Collimonas fungivorans: one gene and its partner. The protein of the gene in region 1 interacts with the protein of each later gene in a pairwise test. Links are inferred from orthologs where the notes say so. Each region holds a gene or a part of one and is shown on either strand. Other genes may lie near its edges.

Region 1 (8,058 bases):
TCAACCTTTATTTGCTTCGTAATTGCTTCGTAATTGCTTCGTGCTTCAAATGATGTAAATCGGCCAGCCTGCTTCCAGATCTTGCTTCAGGCTGTAACCGGGATGGCACCGTCCGCCGTCTGCGTGTGCTGGCGCACCGCCTTCAGCAGACTGTCTTTGGTAAACGGCTTGGTGAGATATTCGTCGGAACCGACCATGGCGCCGCGCGCACGGTCAAACAAGCCGTCCTTGGACGACAGCATGACCACCGGCGTAGCATGGAATTTGGCGCTCTTCTTGATCAGGGCGCAAGTCTGATAGCCATCCAGGCGCGGCATCAGGATGTCGCAGAAGATCAGCGCAGGCTTGTGATCGTTAACTTTCGCCAAGGCATCGAAGCCGTCTTCGGCAAGTACCACCTGATACCCAGCCTGGCTCAGGAAAATCTCCGCAGAACGCCGGATTGTGCTGCTATCGTCAATGACCATTACCTTCAGGTTGACGCCGCCAAGTGATGTTGTCATGAAATCGTCTCATTCAATCCAAATAAATCTACGGCGTCACTGTAACAAAGAAAGACATTCCTTAGAACAATGTTTGCGAAGGGCAGCCGATAAAGTTCAATTTATTTTGTAACTTGAGACGATAACTTGATATTCCTGCAATGAAAATGTGGTATTTGGCTTAAATAGCAACCATTTCAAAATCTTCCTTGCGCGCGCCGCATTCCGGGCAGGTCCAATTCATTGGCACGTCCGCCCATTTGGTGCCGGGGGCAATGCCTTCCTCCGGCAAACCGGCTGCTTCGTCATAGACCCAGCCGCAAATCAGGCACATCCAGGTTTGGAACTCGTTAGTTTCGTTATTGCTCACAGCGGTGACCCTTCAATCAAGTAAAATGCAAAGTCGGATATCTTAATCTACCCGCCGTGCAAAACCAAACTTCTCCACTTATATTGACTTTCGGCGTTGCCGATCCCGTCGGCGCCGCCGGCATCCAGGCTGACCTGGCCACCTTTTCGGCCATGGGCTGCCACGGCCTGTCTGTCATCACGTCGATCCTGATCGGCGACACCGCCCGCATCGAAGACACCCAGCAGATCGACGCTGACTGGGTGGCGGACCAGGCGCGCGTGCTGCTGGAAGACATGCCTGTTGCTGCCTTCAAGGTAGGCGCCGTCGGCAGCATCGAAAGCGTTTCGGTGATCGCCGAGATCGTTTCGGATTATCCTGAAATCCCGCTGATTCTAGACCCTTTCTTATCGGCCATGCCAGATCAGGGGCAAGACAGCGAAGACCTGCTGACCGCGATCCGCGAACTGCTGGTTCCGCAAACCACGGTGATGCTGGTATCGGCGGTGGAACTGGCGCGCCTGGCCGAAACCTGGCGCGAACCTTCGTCCGAAGACATGATGAGCCTGGACGCCATGCGCATCATCGAACTCGGCTGCGAATATCTGTTCGTGACCGGCACACCGACCCCTGCCGCCGAAATCGGCAACACCCTGTTCAATGAATCGGGCGTGGTGCGGCAAGACAGCTGGCCGCGCATTTCCGGCTCTTTCAGCGGCGCCGGCACCACCCTGTCGGCGGCGATCGCAGCGATGCTGGCCAACGGCCTGGACGTGCCGGAAGCGGTGTCCGAGGCGCAGGAATTCACCTTGGCGGCGGTCACCGCCGCACAGCGGCTGGGCATGGGCAAGCTGATCCCGGACCGTTATTTCTGGGCCCGCGAAGAAGGCCTGGAACGGCGCGACGAGGACGGCGGCGAGGCTTCCTGATTTTTCAGTGTATTTGCCATACACAGCGCGCGCCAGCATCTTTCCACACTTATTTTTCGACGATCACGACATGACTTCCAATAACGACACCTTGTTTGCCCGCGCCCAGCTGACCACTCCCGGCGGCGTCAACTCGCCGGTGCGCGCCTTCCGTTCGGTAGGCGGCACGCCGCGCTTCATCACCCGCGCCGAAGGCCCGTATTTCTGGGATGCCGACGATCGTCGTTATATCGACTACATCGGCTCCTGGGGCCCGGCGATTGTCGGCCACGCCCACCCGACCGTGATCAAGGCAGTGCAAGACGCCGCCGCGCGCGGCCTGAGTTTCGGCGCGCCGACCCAGGGCGAAATCGAGATCGCGGAAGAAATCTGCAAGCTGGTGCCGTCGATAGAACAGGTGCGCCTGGTCTCGAGCGGCACCGAAGCCACCATGAGCGCGCTGCGCCTGGCGCGCGGCGCTACCGGCCGCGACAAGATCGTCAAGTTCGAAGGCTGTTACCACGGCCATGCCGATTCGCTGCTGGTCAAGGCCGGCAGCGGCTTGCTGACCTTCGGCAATCCGACTTCGGCCGGCGTGCCGGAAGATTTCGTCAAGCACACCTTGGTGCTCGACTACAACAACACCCAGCAGCTGGAAGACGCCTTCAAGGACATGGGCGACCAGATCGCCTGCGTGATCGTCGAACCGGTTGCCGGCAACATGAACCTGGTGCGCGCTACGCCGGAATTCCTGCAAACCATGCGCCGCCTGTGCACGCAGTACGGCACGGTGCTGATTTTCGATGAAGTCATGTGCGGTTTCCGCGTGGCGTTGGGCGGCGCGCAAGCGCTGTACGACATCAAGCCCGACATCACCGCGCTGGGCAAGGTGATAGGCGGCGGCCTGCCGGTGGCGGCGTTCGGCGGCCGCGCCGACCTGATGGGCCACATGGCGCCGCTCGGTTCGGTATATCAAGCCGGCACGCTGTCCGGCAATCCGGTGGCGGTAGCGGCCGGCATGAGCACCCTCAAGCTGATCCAGGAACCTGGTTTCTACACCAGGCTGGGGACCCAGACCAGCAAGCTGGTCAACGGCCTGAGCGCGGCAGCAAAAGAAGCCGGCGTCACTTTCAGCGGCGATGCGATCGGCGGCATGTTCGGCCTGTATTTTGCTGCAGCGGTGCCGGACAGTTATGCAGCGGTGATGGCGTCCAGCAAGGACCTGTTCAACAAATTCTTCCATGCCATGCTGGACGCCGGCGTATACCTGGCGCCGTCGGCGTTCGAAGCAGGTTTTGTTTCGGCGCAGCATGACGATGCAGTGATCGAAACCACCATCGCCGCAGCACGCGGTGCATTTGCACAGCTGGTTTAACCCTGGGACGTAGGGTGGGCACCCGTGCCCACGCGTGACTTCAATTCTATAACGCGTGGGCAAAAAGACCTGCCCACCCTACTTCTTTCAAGTATCCCACTCTGCCTTAATTCAGCCAGCCGCGCCGGCGGAAATACCAGAACGGCGTGATCGCCGAGCACACCATCAGCACCAGCGCCAGCGGATAACCCATATGCCACTCAAACTCCGGCATGAAACGGAAGTTCATGCCGTAGATGCTGGCGATCAGGGTCGGCGGCAAGAACGCCACCGAAGCGACCGAGAAGATCTTGATGATCTTGTTCTGGTTGATGTTGATGAAACCGACTGTCGCATCCATCAGGAAGTTGATCTTGTCGAACAGGAAGGCGGTGTGGCCGTCCAGCGATTCGATATCGCGCAGGATCTGCCGCGCATCCTCAAACTGGTCCACGCTCAGCAGGCGGCCGCGCATCAGGAAACTCACCGCGCGGCGCGTATCCATCATGTTGCGCCGGATGCGGCCGTTCAAGTCTTCCTCATGCGCCATCGCGCTCAGGGCTTCGGCCGCGGCCTGGTCGGTCAGTTTCTTTTGCAGCACGCGCTGGCTGACCTCATCCAGCTGCTTGTATACGCCCTCCAGGGCGTCGGCGGAGTACTCGGCATCGGTCTGGTACAGGTCCAGCAATACGTCCTTGTAATCGCCGATAGAGCCCGGCCGCGAGCGCGCGCGCATGCGCACCAGGCGGAACACCGGCAAATCTTCTCCATGTACCGAAAACAGGATATTGCGCGCCAGGATAAAGGCGACCGTAACGGTCGATGACGGACCGTCGTCTTCTTCGAACAGGAAATCGGTGCGCAGGTGCAAGTCGCCGTTTTCGGCTTCGTAGTATCGGGCGGATGCCTCGATATCCTTGACCTCGTCTTCACCCGGCAAGGTCACGCCGTAGATACTCTTGACCCAGGCCCGTTCCTGGTCGTTCGGTTCGGTCAGGTCGACCCATACCGGCTGTACTTTCTCGAGGTCGCTGTGGCTCTCGATGTTGACCTGGTTGAGGCGGCCGTTTTGCAAAACAAATACATTGATCATGCTTACCTCGACTGATTTTCAGGGAAGTTGCTTTTCAGTTTCTTGCGTCCCTACAACGGGGGATTCGCTGCCAATTAAACAACTTCCGACAGGGCGTATATTAAGGCAATTCGGCCGATCCCATGCGCCGTAAAATCAGGCCGGTGCGTTGCGACAAATATGCCGAGCCGCGATTCTTGTCGTAGAAACGCGGCTTCGGCAGCATCACCGCGAGCCGCGCGGCCTGGCTGGCGCCGAGATTGCTGGCGGAAGTCCTGAAATAATGCTGGGCCGCGGCCTCGGCGCCGAACACGCCGTTGCCCCACTCCACCACGTTCAGGTAAATTTCGAATATGCGTTCCTTGTCCATCCAGAACTCAAGCATGTAGGTAATCACCAGCTCCTGTCCCTTGCGCAGGTAACTACGCTCGCCGGACAAGAACAGGTTTTTCGCCAACTGCTGGGTGATGGTGGAACCGCCGCGCACTACCTTGCCCTTCTTGGCATTTTTTTCGTAAGCCTGCTGCAAGGCATCCCAGTCGACGCCGTCATGCTCGGAAAAATTGGCGTCTTCCGAGGCGATGATTGCGCGCTTCAGGTTATTCGAGATGCGCGAGTACGGCACCCATTTGAATTGCAGCTGTGCATCGGGCACGGTTTCATGCAACTCCGACAAGCGGTGCCGCATGAAGCTGGTGGAGCTCGGATTGTGATCGACCCACCAGCCGATCTGCAGGAAAAAATACAGCTGCAGCAGCAGGACGGCCGCAATCAGCAGCATACATAAGCGCAACACAAGCTTGCCGACTGGCTTCATCCCCGTTCCCTGCAAATAATTAACTTAACAAACGCTTAAAGCTGCGCGCGCAAGGCGGTAAATACCGCATCGGTAGGCGGCCGCACGCCGCGCCAGATAAAAAACGATTCCGCCGCCTGCTCCACCAGCATGCCCAGGCCGTCGCGCACCAGGGCGCCATGGCTGGCGGCAAACCGCATGAATATGGTCGGCTGAGGACCGTACATCATGTCGTAAGCCAGCGTCGCCGGACCGAATACGCTGGCGGCCAGCGGCGGCAGCTCTGCCTGCAGGCTGGCCGAAGTAGCGTTAATCACCAGGTCGTATTGCTGCGTTGCTTCGGTAAAACCGCAAGCGCTCAATGTGCAGCCGGCGCCGCTGTATGGCTGGAACTGCTGCACCAGCTGCTGCGCCTTGGCCGCGGTGCGGTTGGCGATTGTCAGTTGCGCCGGCTGGCGCTCCAGCAACGGCAGCAAGACGCCGCGCGCGGCGCCGCCGGCGCCCAGCAGCAGGATTTTTTTATGCGCCAGGTCGAAACCGGCATTGTCCGCGATATCGGTGACCAGGCCGACGCCGTCAGTGTTATCGCCGAGTATTTCGGCGCCGTCGAATTTCAAGGTGTTCACGGCGCCGGCAGCCTGCGCCCGAGGGGTCAGGCTGTTCGCCAGCGCATATGCTTCCAGCTTGAACGGCACGGTGACGTTGGCGCCGCGGCCGCCCTGCCCGATGAATTCCTGCACTGTCGCGGCAAAGCCGTCGAGCGGCGCCAGCAAGCGTGCATAACGCATGTCCTGGCCGGTCTCGGCGGCAAAACGGGCGTGGATGTCAGGCGACTTGCTGTGCGCGATCGGATTGCCGATCACTACGTAGGCCGCAGTCATCTTTGCAGTCACTGGTTGACTCCTCCCATCAGTTGCGCTTCGAGCAAGCCTTCACGGGTGAATTCGAAAGTGGAAATCACTTCCCACACATCGTCTTTGCCGCTGCTGCGCATGTTCTCCGGGAAGCGTCCGAACGGGGCGGAGCGCTCAATGATTTTCAGGGTGGCGCGGTCCAGCTCGGGATTGCCTGAGCCGCGCTCGATCCGCGGGCCGCCCTCTCTGGTGTACAGCGAACCGTCCTGGTAAATCGGAATGTACACCACCAGCCGCCCGTACAGGTTGCGGCCATTCTTTTTCGGGAAGTTCAGCGTGCCCAGTTTTTCAACCTTGTCCTGGAACGACTTGTAATAGGCGGCGTAACCGACGGCGCGGGTGCTCGGCGTAATCTGCGTCTTTTTCGGCCGCTTGTTGTAATCGTCGATATTCTTGGCGATTTCCGCTTCCTTGCGGGCAATCGCCTTGGCGCTCTCGACCATGTCCTTGCCGCTAGGCTGCGGCGTGTTGTCGCTGACCTTGTCGTTGAGATCCATGACTGGCATCTTCAGCGGCGTTTCCTTGCGCATCTGCGCCAGCATCTGCTGCTGCTGCTGTTCCAGCTGTTCGATCCGGCGCCTGGTCGCCTGCACGTTGTCGCCGTCTTCCGACTTGCGCATATCGGGCAGCGGCGACTTGGCGCGGCCGGCATCGGCATTGCCGCCGCCGTCCAGGTTGGCTTGCGCCAGCGCCTCCGCCTTGACCGGCTTGGTATTGTGCTTGGCATTGACCAGGATCACTTCCAGCAACGGGTCGGTGGGTTTCAGCCTGAACGCTTCCGGCGCGGCAAAGCGCACCGCCAGCAGGCCCGCATGCGCCAATACCGACGCCGCAATGGCGCCGACCAGGATTCGATTTTGGAAAAAAGATTTCACGCGTGAGCTAAAAATGGCTATAAAAGAGAGAGATTCTACGGCATAGAGAGGTGCAGAGAGATGCCCACGGGAAATTTACCGTCGCTTTCTTCAGCTTGCCGCGAGAGTTCATTCCGTTAGTGGCTTGATCTCCCCGATAGCGCTCCCAGGCTCGGCGGCCGTATCGCCCGCAGGATCCTCCGGCAGCGCGTCCACCGCTTCATGCGCTGTCTCGTGCGGCATGTCCATTGCCGCATCCAGTTCTTCCGAAATTTCCTCTTCGTCCTCCGGCTCCAGCTGCTGGGCCTCGGTGCTTGGCGCCGCGGAGACTTCCAGCAAGCGTGCCTCGACCGTCAGTTCGACCTCATCCCAGCGCAGGATGTCCAGCTTGACCTGGGTGCCGCGCGCCAGCTGTTGCATGCCTGGCAATTTGATGATCAGCGGGATCTCTGCCAGGCGCAGGATTTCGTCTTTCAGCACTGCCGCCTCGACCTGGCGCATTCCATGCTGCGCCTGTTCCTGGCCCAGCCAGCGCAGACACCAGTAACGCTCCATGTTCGACTGGAAATCGCCATAACCGGAATAAGCGGCGTCGAAGCCGGATACGATGGCGAACAGATCGGCGTCGCGCGGCTTGAATGGGGCGACCAAGGGCGCCGCGACTCCGCCTTCGACGCAAGCCAGGATCTGCCACTGGTTGACCAGGTCGGTGTACCGGCGCAAGGGCGAGGTGCTCCAGGCGTACTGGTCGACTCCCAGCCCCTGATGCGGCGCCGCGTGGGTCACCATGCGCACCTGCATCTTGGCGGCCCAGCCGCCGCTGCCGCCGCCCTGCGCCCGGTAGATGCCCGGCACGCCATGGTCGGACATCAGTTTGCCCCAGCTGCTGTTGGCGAAGATCATCAGCTCCGCCACGATCTTGTCGAGCGGCGCACCGCGCTTGCGGCGAGCGATGGTGACTATCTCGTCTTCCACGTAGAAGTTGAAGTCGACGCGATTGTTCTGTTCCGGCCGCAAGCCGAAACTTTCGCGCTTGGCCATGCGGCCCTGCTCCAGCACTTGTATCCATTTCCACAACAAGGCAATGTCAGCCTTGTGCGGATACTCGCCGGCGTCGTTGGCGAGATTTTCCTCGGTCACCAGCTCGTCCAGCGTGTTGTGGCGCAGGTTGGCTGAAATCGGCACCAGTTCGGCCTTGGTCTCGGTGCTGACCACGCTCCAGTCGGCAGGGTCGAGCGTGGCGTACAGGGACAGCGCCGGGCAGTTCTTGCCTTCGGCCAGGGTGAAGGCCTCGACCAGCTCGTCCGGCAGCATGGTGATCTTGTCGCC
Region 2 (3,000 bases), 3.9 Mb from region 1 along the record:
TACGGATTTTCATCAATCAAGAGCTTGAAGAACTCGAGATAGTACTGGATCAGGCATTTCGGCAGATGGCCCAGCAAGGGAGATTAGTCGTGATCAGCTTTCATTCGCTGGAAGATCGGATCGTCAAGCAGTTCATGGCTTCCAAAGCCAGGCTGCCGCAGCCCGACCGTCGCCTGCCGATTCGCGCCATTGACCTGCCGCAGCCGGAGTTGAAGCTGGTGGCGCGGGTCAAGCCATCCGATACCGAAGTCGCCGACAATCCGCGCGCGCGTTCCGCCATCATGCGGGTCGGCGAGCGCCTGGCTGCTGCCGGTGCTTCTGCTGCCGCCGGAGTCCAGCCGTGAGCGGGCGCCTCAATTTTGTCCTGGCGCTGGCGCTGGTGCTGTGCGCACTGGCGCTGGTCAACGCGCAGTACCAGGCGCGCCAGCTGTTCATCGAGCTGGAACGGGCGGCCAGCCAGTCGCGCCAGCTCGATATCGAATGGGCCCAGCTGCAGCTCGACCAGTCGACGCTGGGCAAGAACGCCAGGATTGAAGCCAGCGCCACGCGCGACCTGAACATGGTGCCGCTGACCGCTGCTCGCACCCAATACCTGACGGTGGGGGAAAAATGACGCGCAATCCCCCGCGCAGCTCCCACGCAGGACGGATTGCCGCCGGCAAGGGGGTGCCGTTTTCGGCCAGCCCGATGCTCAAGGTCAAGCTGCCGGTCTGGCGCTCGCGGGTGGTGCTGTTCGCCATGTTTGCGGCCTTCCTGGCGCTGATCGTGCGGGCCTTGTGGCTGCAAGGGATTTCCACCGACTTCCTGCAAAAGCAGGGCGCGTCGCGTTATGCGCGCACGCTGGAGCTGCCGGCCACGCGCGGCAAGATCACCGACCGCAACGGCCAGGTGCTGGCCTCGTCGGTGCCGGTGAAAGCGATCTGGGCCATTCCTGAGGATGTGCAGGCGGCGCCGAAAGAGAAGCTGCAGGCCTTGGCGAAGCTGCTCGACATGAGCTATGCCGAACTCAGCAAAAAACTCGATTCCGACCGCAATTTCGTCTACCTCAAGCGCCAGGTCGAGCAGGATGTGTCGGACCAGATCATCAAGCTTGGCATCGACGGCATCGAGACCCGCAAGGAATACAAGCGCTTCTACCCGGAAGGCGAGGTGATGGCGCACGTGGTCGGTTTCACCAATGTGGAAGATGCCGGCCAGGACGGCATGGAGCTGTCGCAGCAGAAAAACCTGGCTGGCACCACCGGCAGCCGGCGCGTGATCAAGGACCGGCTCGGGCGTATCGTCGAGGATATCGAAGCGGTCAAGGAGCCGCATGACGGCAAGGACCTGGTGCTGTCGATCGACAGCAAGATCCAGTACATCGCTTTTACCCAGTTGAAAGAAGCGGTGGCCAAGAGCAAGGCCAAGGCTGGCGGCATTGTGGTAGTTGACGCCAAGACCGGCGAAGTGCTGGCGCTGGCCAACCTGCCCAGCTACAACCCGAACGACCGCTCGGTACTGACCGGCGCGCAGCTGCGCAACCGCGTGATGACCGACACCTTCGAACCGGGCTCGACGCTCAAGCCGTTTACCGTGGCGCTCGCGCTCGATACCAACCGGGTGCAGGCCACCACCACCTTCCAGGTTCCCGACAAAATGACGATCGGCACCGCCACCGTGGGCGATTCCCATCCGCATCCGGTGTGGAACATGAGTGTCGCGCAGATCATCCAGAAGTCGTCGAATATCGGCACCGCCAAGATCGCGCTGCAAATGCCGGCCGAGGAAATGTGGGAGATGTTCACTACTGTCGGCCTTGGCCAGCAGCCGAAATTCGGTTTCCCCGGAGCGGTCGCCGGCCGCGTGCGCCCGTTCAAATCGTGGCGGCCTATCGAACAGGCCACCATGAGCTATGGCCACGGCATTTCGGTATCGCTGATCCAGATGGCGCATGCCTACACGATCTTTGCCCGCAACGGCGACCTGATCCCGCTGTCGTTCCAGAAAGTCAACGAGCCTCCGGTCGGCCAGCGCGTGGTATCGGAAAAAACCGCGCTGACCATGCGCGCCATGCTGGAGCGGGTTACCGCGCCCGGCGGCACCGCGCCCAAGGCCCAGGTCCCTGGCTACCGGGTGGGCGGCAAGACCGGCACCGCCTACAAGATCGAAGGCGGCAAATACGTTAAAAAATATATCGCCGATTTTGTCGGTTTTGCGCCGGCTTCCGATCCGCGCCTGATCATTGCGGTCATGGTGGACGAACCTAGCGTTGGCTCGCACTTCGGCGGCGACGTCGCCGCCCCGGTGTTCGCGACGGTTGCGGCAAACGCCTTGCGGGCGCTGAACGTGCCGCCGGATTCCAGCGTCACCGACATCATCATCCCGACCGACGGTCCGCAGGAGGGCTTGTGACAAAGCCTAAGCTACAGCAATTGCCGGAGATCCAGCAGTGGCTGGACAGCGTGGCTCCGGCCGGCGCAGAACTGGTGTCGGATTCGCGCAAGGTGAAAGCCGGCGATGTGTTTTTCGCCTATCCCGGCGATGCCGCGGACGGTCGCGCCTATATTGCACAGGCGCTGGAAAACGGCGCGTCCGCCGTGTTGTACGAGAAGGAAAAATTTGCCTGGGACAGGGATGGAGATGCGGCATGGCGTGTCGCCCATCGCGCAGTGAGCGGGCTCAAGCGGCTCAGCGGCCAGATCGCGCACGGCTATTACGACCAGGCAGACAAAGACATGCTGGTGGTTGCCGTCACCGGCACCAACGGCAAGACCTCTTGCACCCAATGGCTGGGCCATGCGCTGTCGCACCTGGGCCAGGCCACCGGCGTGATCGGCACCCTGGGCACAGGAATCTATACGCAAGGCGAGCGCGGCGAGTTCGAGGAAACCGGCAACACCACGCCCGATGCGCTGCTATTGCAGCAGGCGCTGAGCAACATGCGCCGGCAAGGAGTAGCGGCGCTGGCCATCGAAGCTTCCTCGATCGGGCTGGAACAAGGGCGCCTGAACGGCATGCATG

Evidence for each region. Proteins that work in one complex are often made in the same cells at the same time.
Region 2: the proteins of mtgA (region 1) and CFter6_RS22100 interact in binary tests that used the Escherichia coli proteins (3 or more experiments, as listed by UniProt). The link is inferred for Collimonas fungivorans from one-to-one orthologs.

Annotation. Positions count from the first base shown.
Region 1 is NZ_CP013232.1:1,131,535-1,139,592, reverse strand. What follows is about bases 3,135-6,075. They hold mtgA (monofunctional biosynthetic peptidoglycan transglycosylase), read right to left. Parts: upstream 4,983-6,075; coding sequence 4,287-4,982; downstream 3,135-4,286. Other genes in these bases: CFter6_RS04910 (TonB C-terminal domain-containing protein), read right to left, coding at 5,851-6,075; aroE (shikimate dehydrogenase), read right to left, coding at 5,018-5,842; corA (magnesium/cobalt transporter CorA), read right to left, coding at 3,221-4,186. Also shown: CFter6_RS04945 (response regulator), read right to left, coding at 87-503; CFter6_RS04940 (rubredoxin), read right to left, coding at 664-816; thiD (bifunctional hydroxymethylpyrimidine kinase/phosphomethylpyrimidine kinase), read left to right, coding at 909-1,760; hemL (glutamate-1-semialdehyde 2,1-aminomutase), read left to right, coding at 1,831-3,114; more of CFter6_RS04910, read right to left, coding at 6,076-6,750; CFter6_RS04905 (ribonuclease catalytic domain-containing protein), read right to left, coding at 6,859-8,058. UniProt on the Escherichia coli protein: Peptidoglycan polymerase that catalyzes glycan chain elongation from lipid-linked precursors. May play a role in peptidoglycan assembly during cell division in collaboration with other cell division proteins.
Region 2 is NZ_CP013232.1:5,049,333-5,052,332, reverse strand. It holds CFter6_RS22100 (peptidoglycan D,D-transpeptidase FtsI family protein), read left to right. Parts: upstream 1-609; coding sequence 610-2,391; downstream 2,392-3,000. Other genes in the region: CFter6_RS22095 (UDP-N-acetylmuramoyl-L-alanyl-D-glutamate--2,6-diaminopimelate ligase), read left to right, coding at 2,388-3,000; ftsL (cell division protein FtsL), read left to right, coding at 341-613; rsmH (16S rRNA (cytosine(1402)-N(4))-methyltransferase RsmH), read left to right, coding at 1-344. UniProt on the Escherichia coli protein: Essential cell division protein that catalyzes cross-linking of the peptidoglycan cell wall at the division septum. Required for localization of FtsN.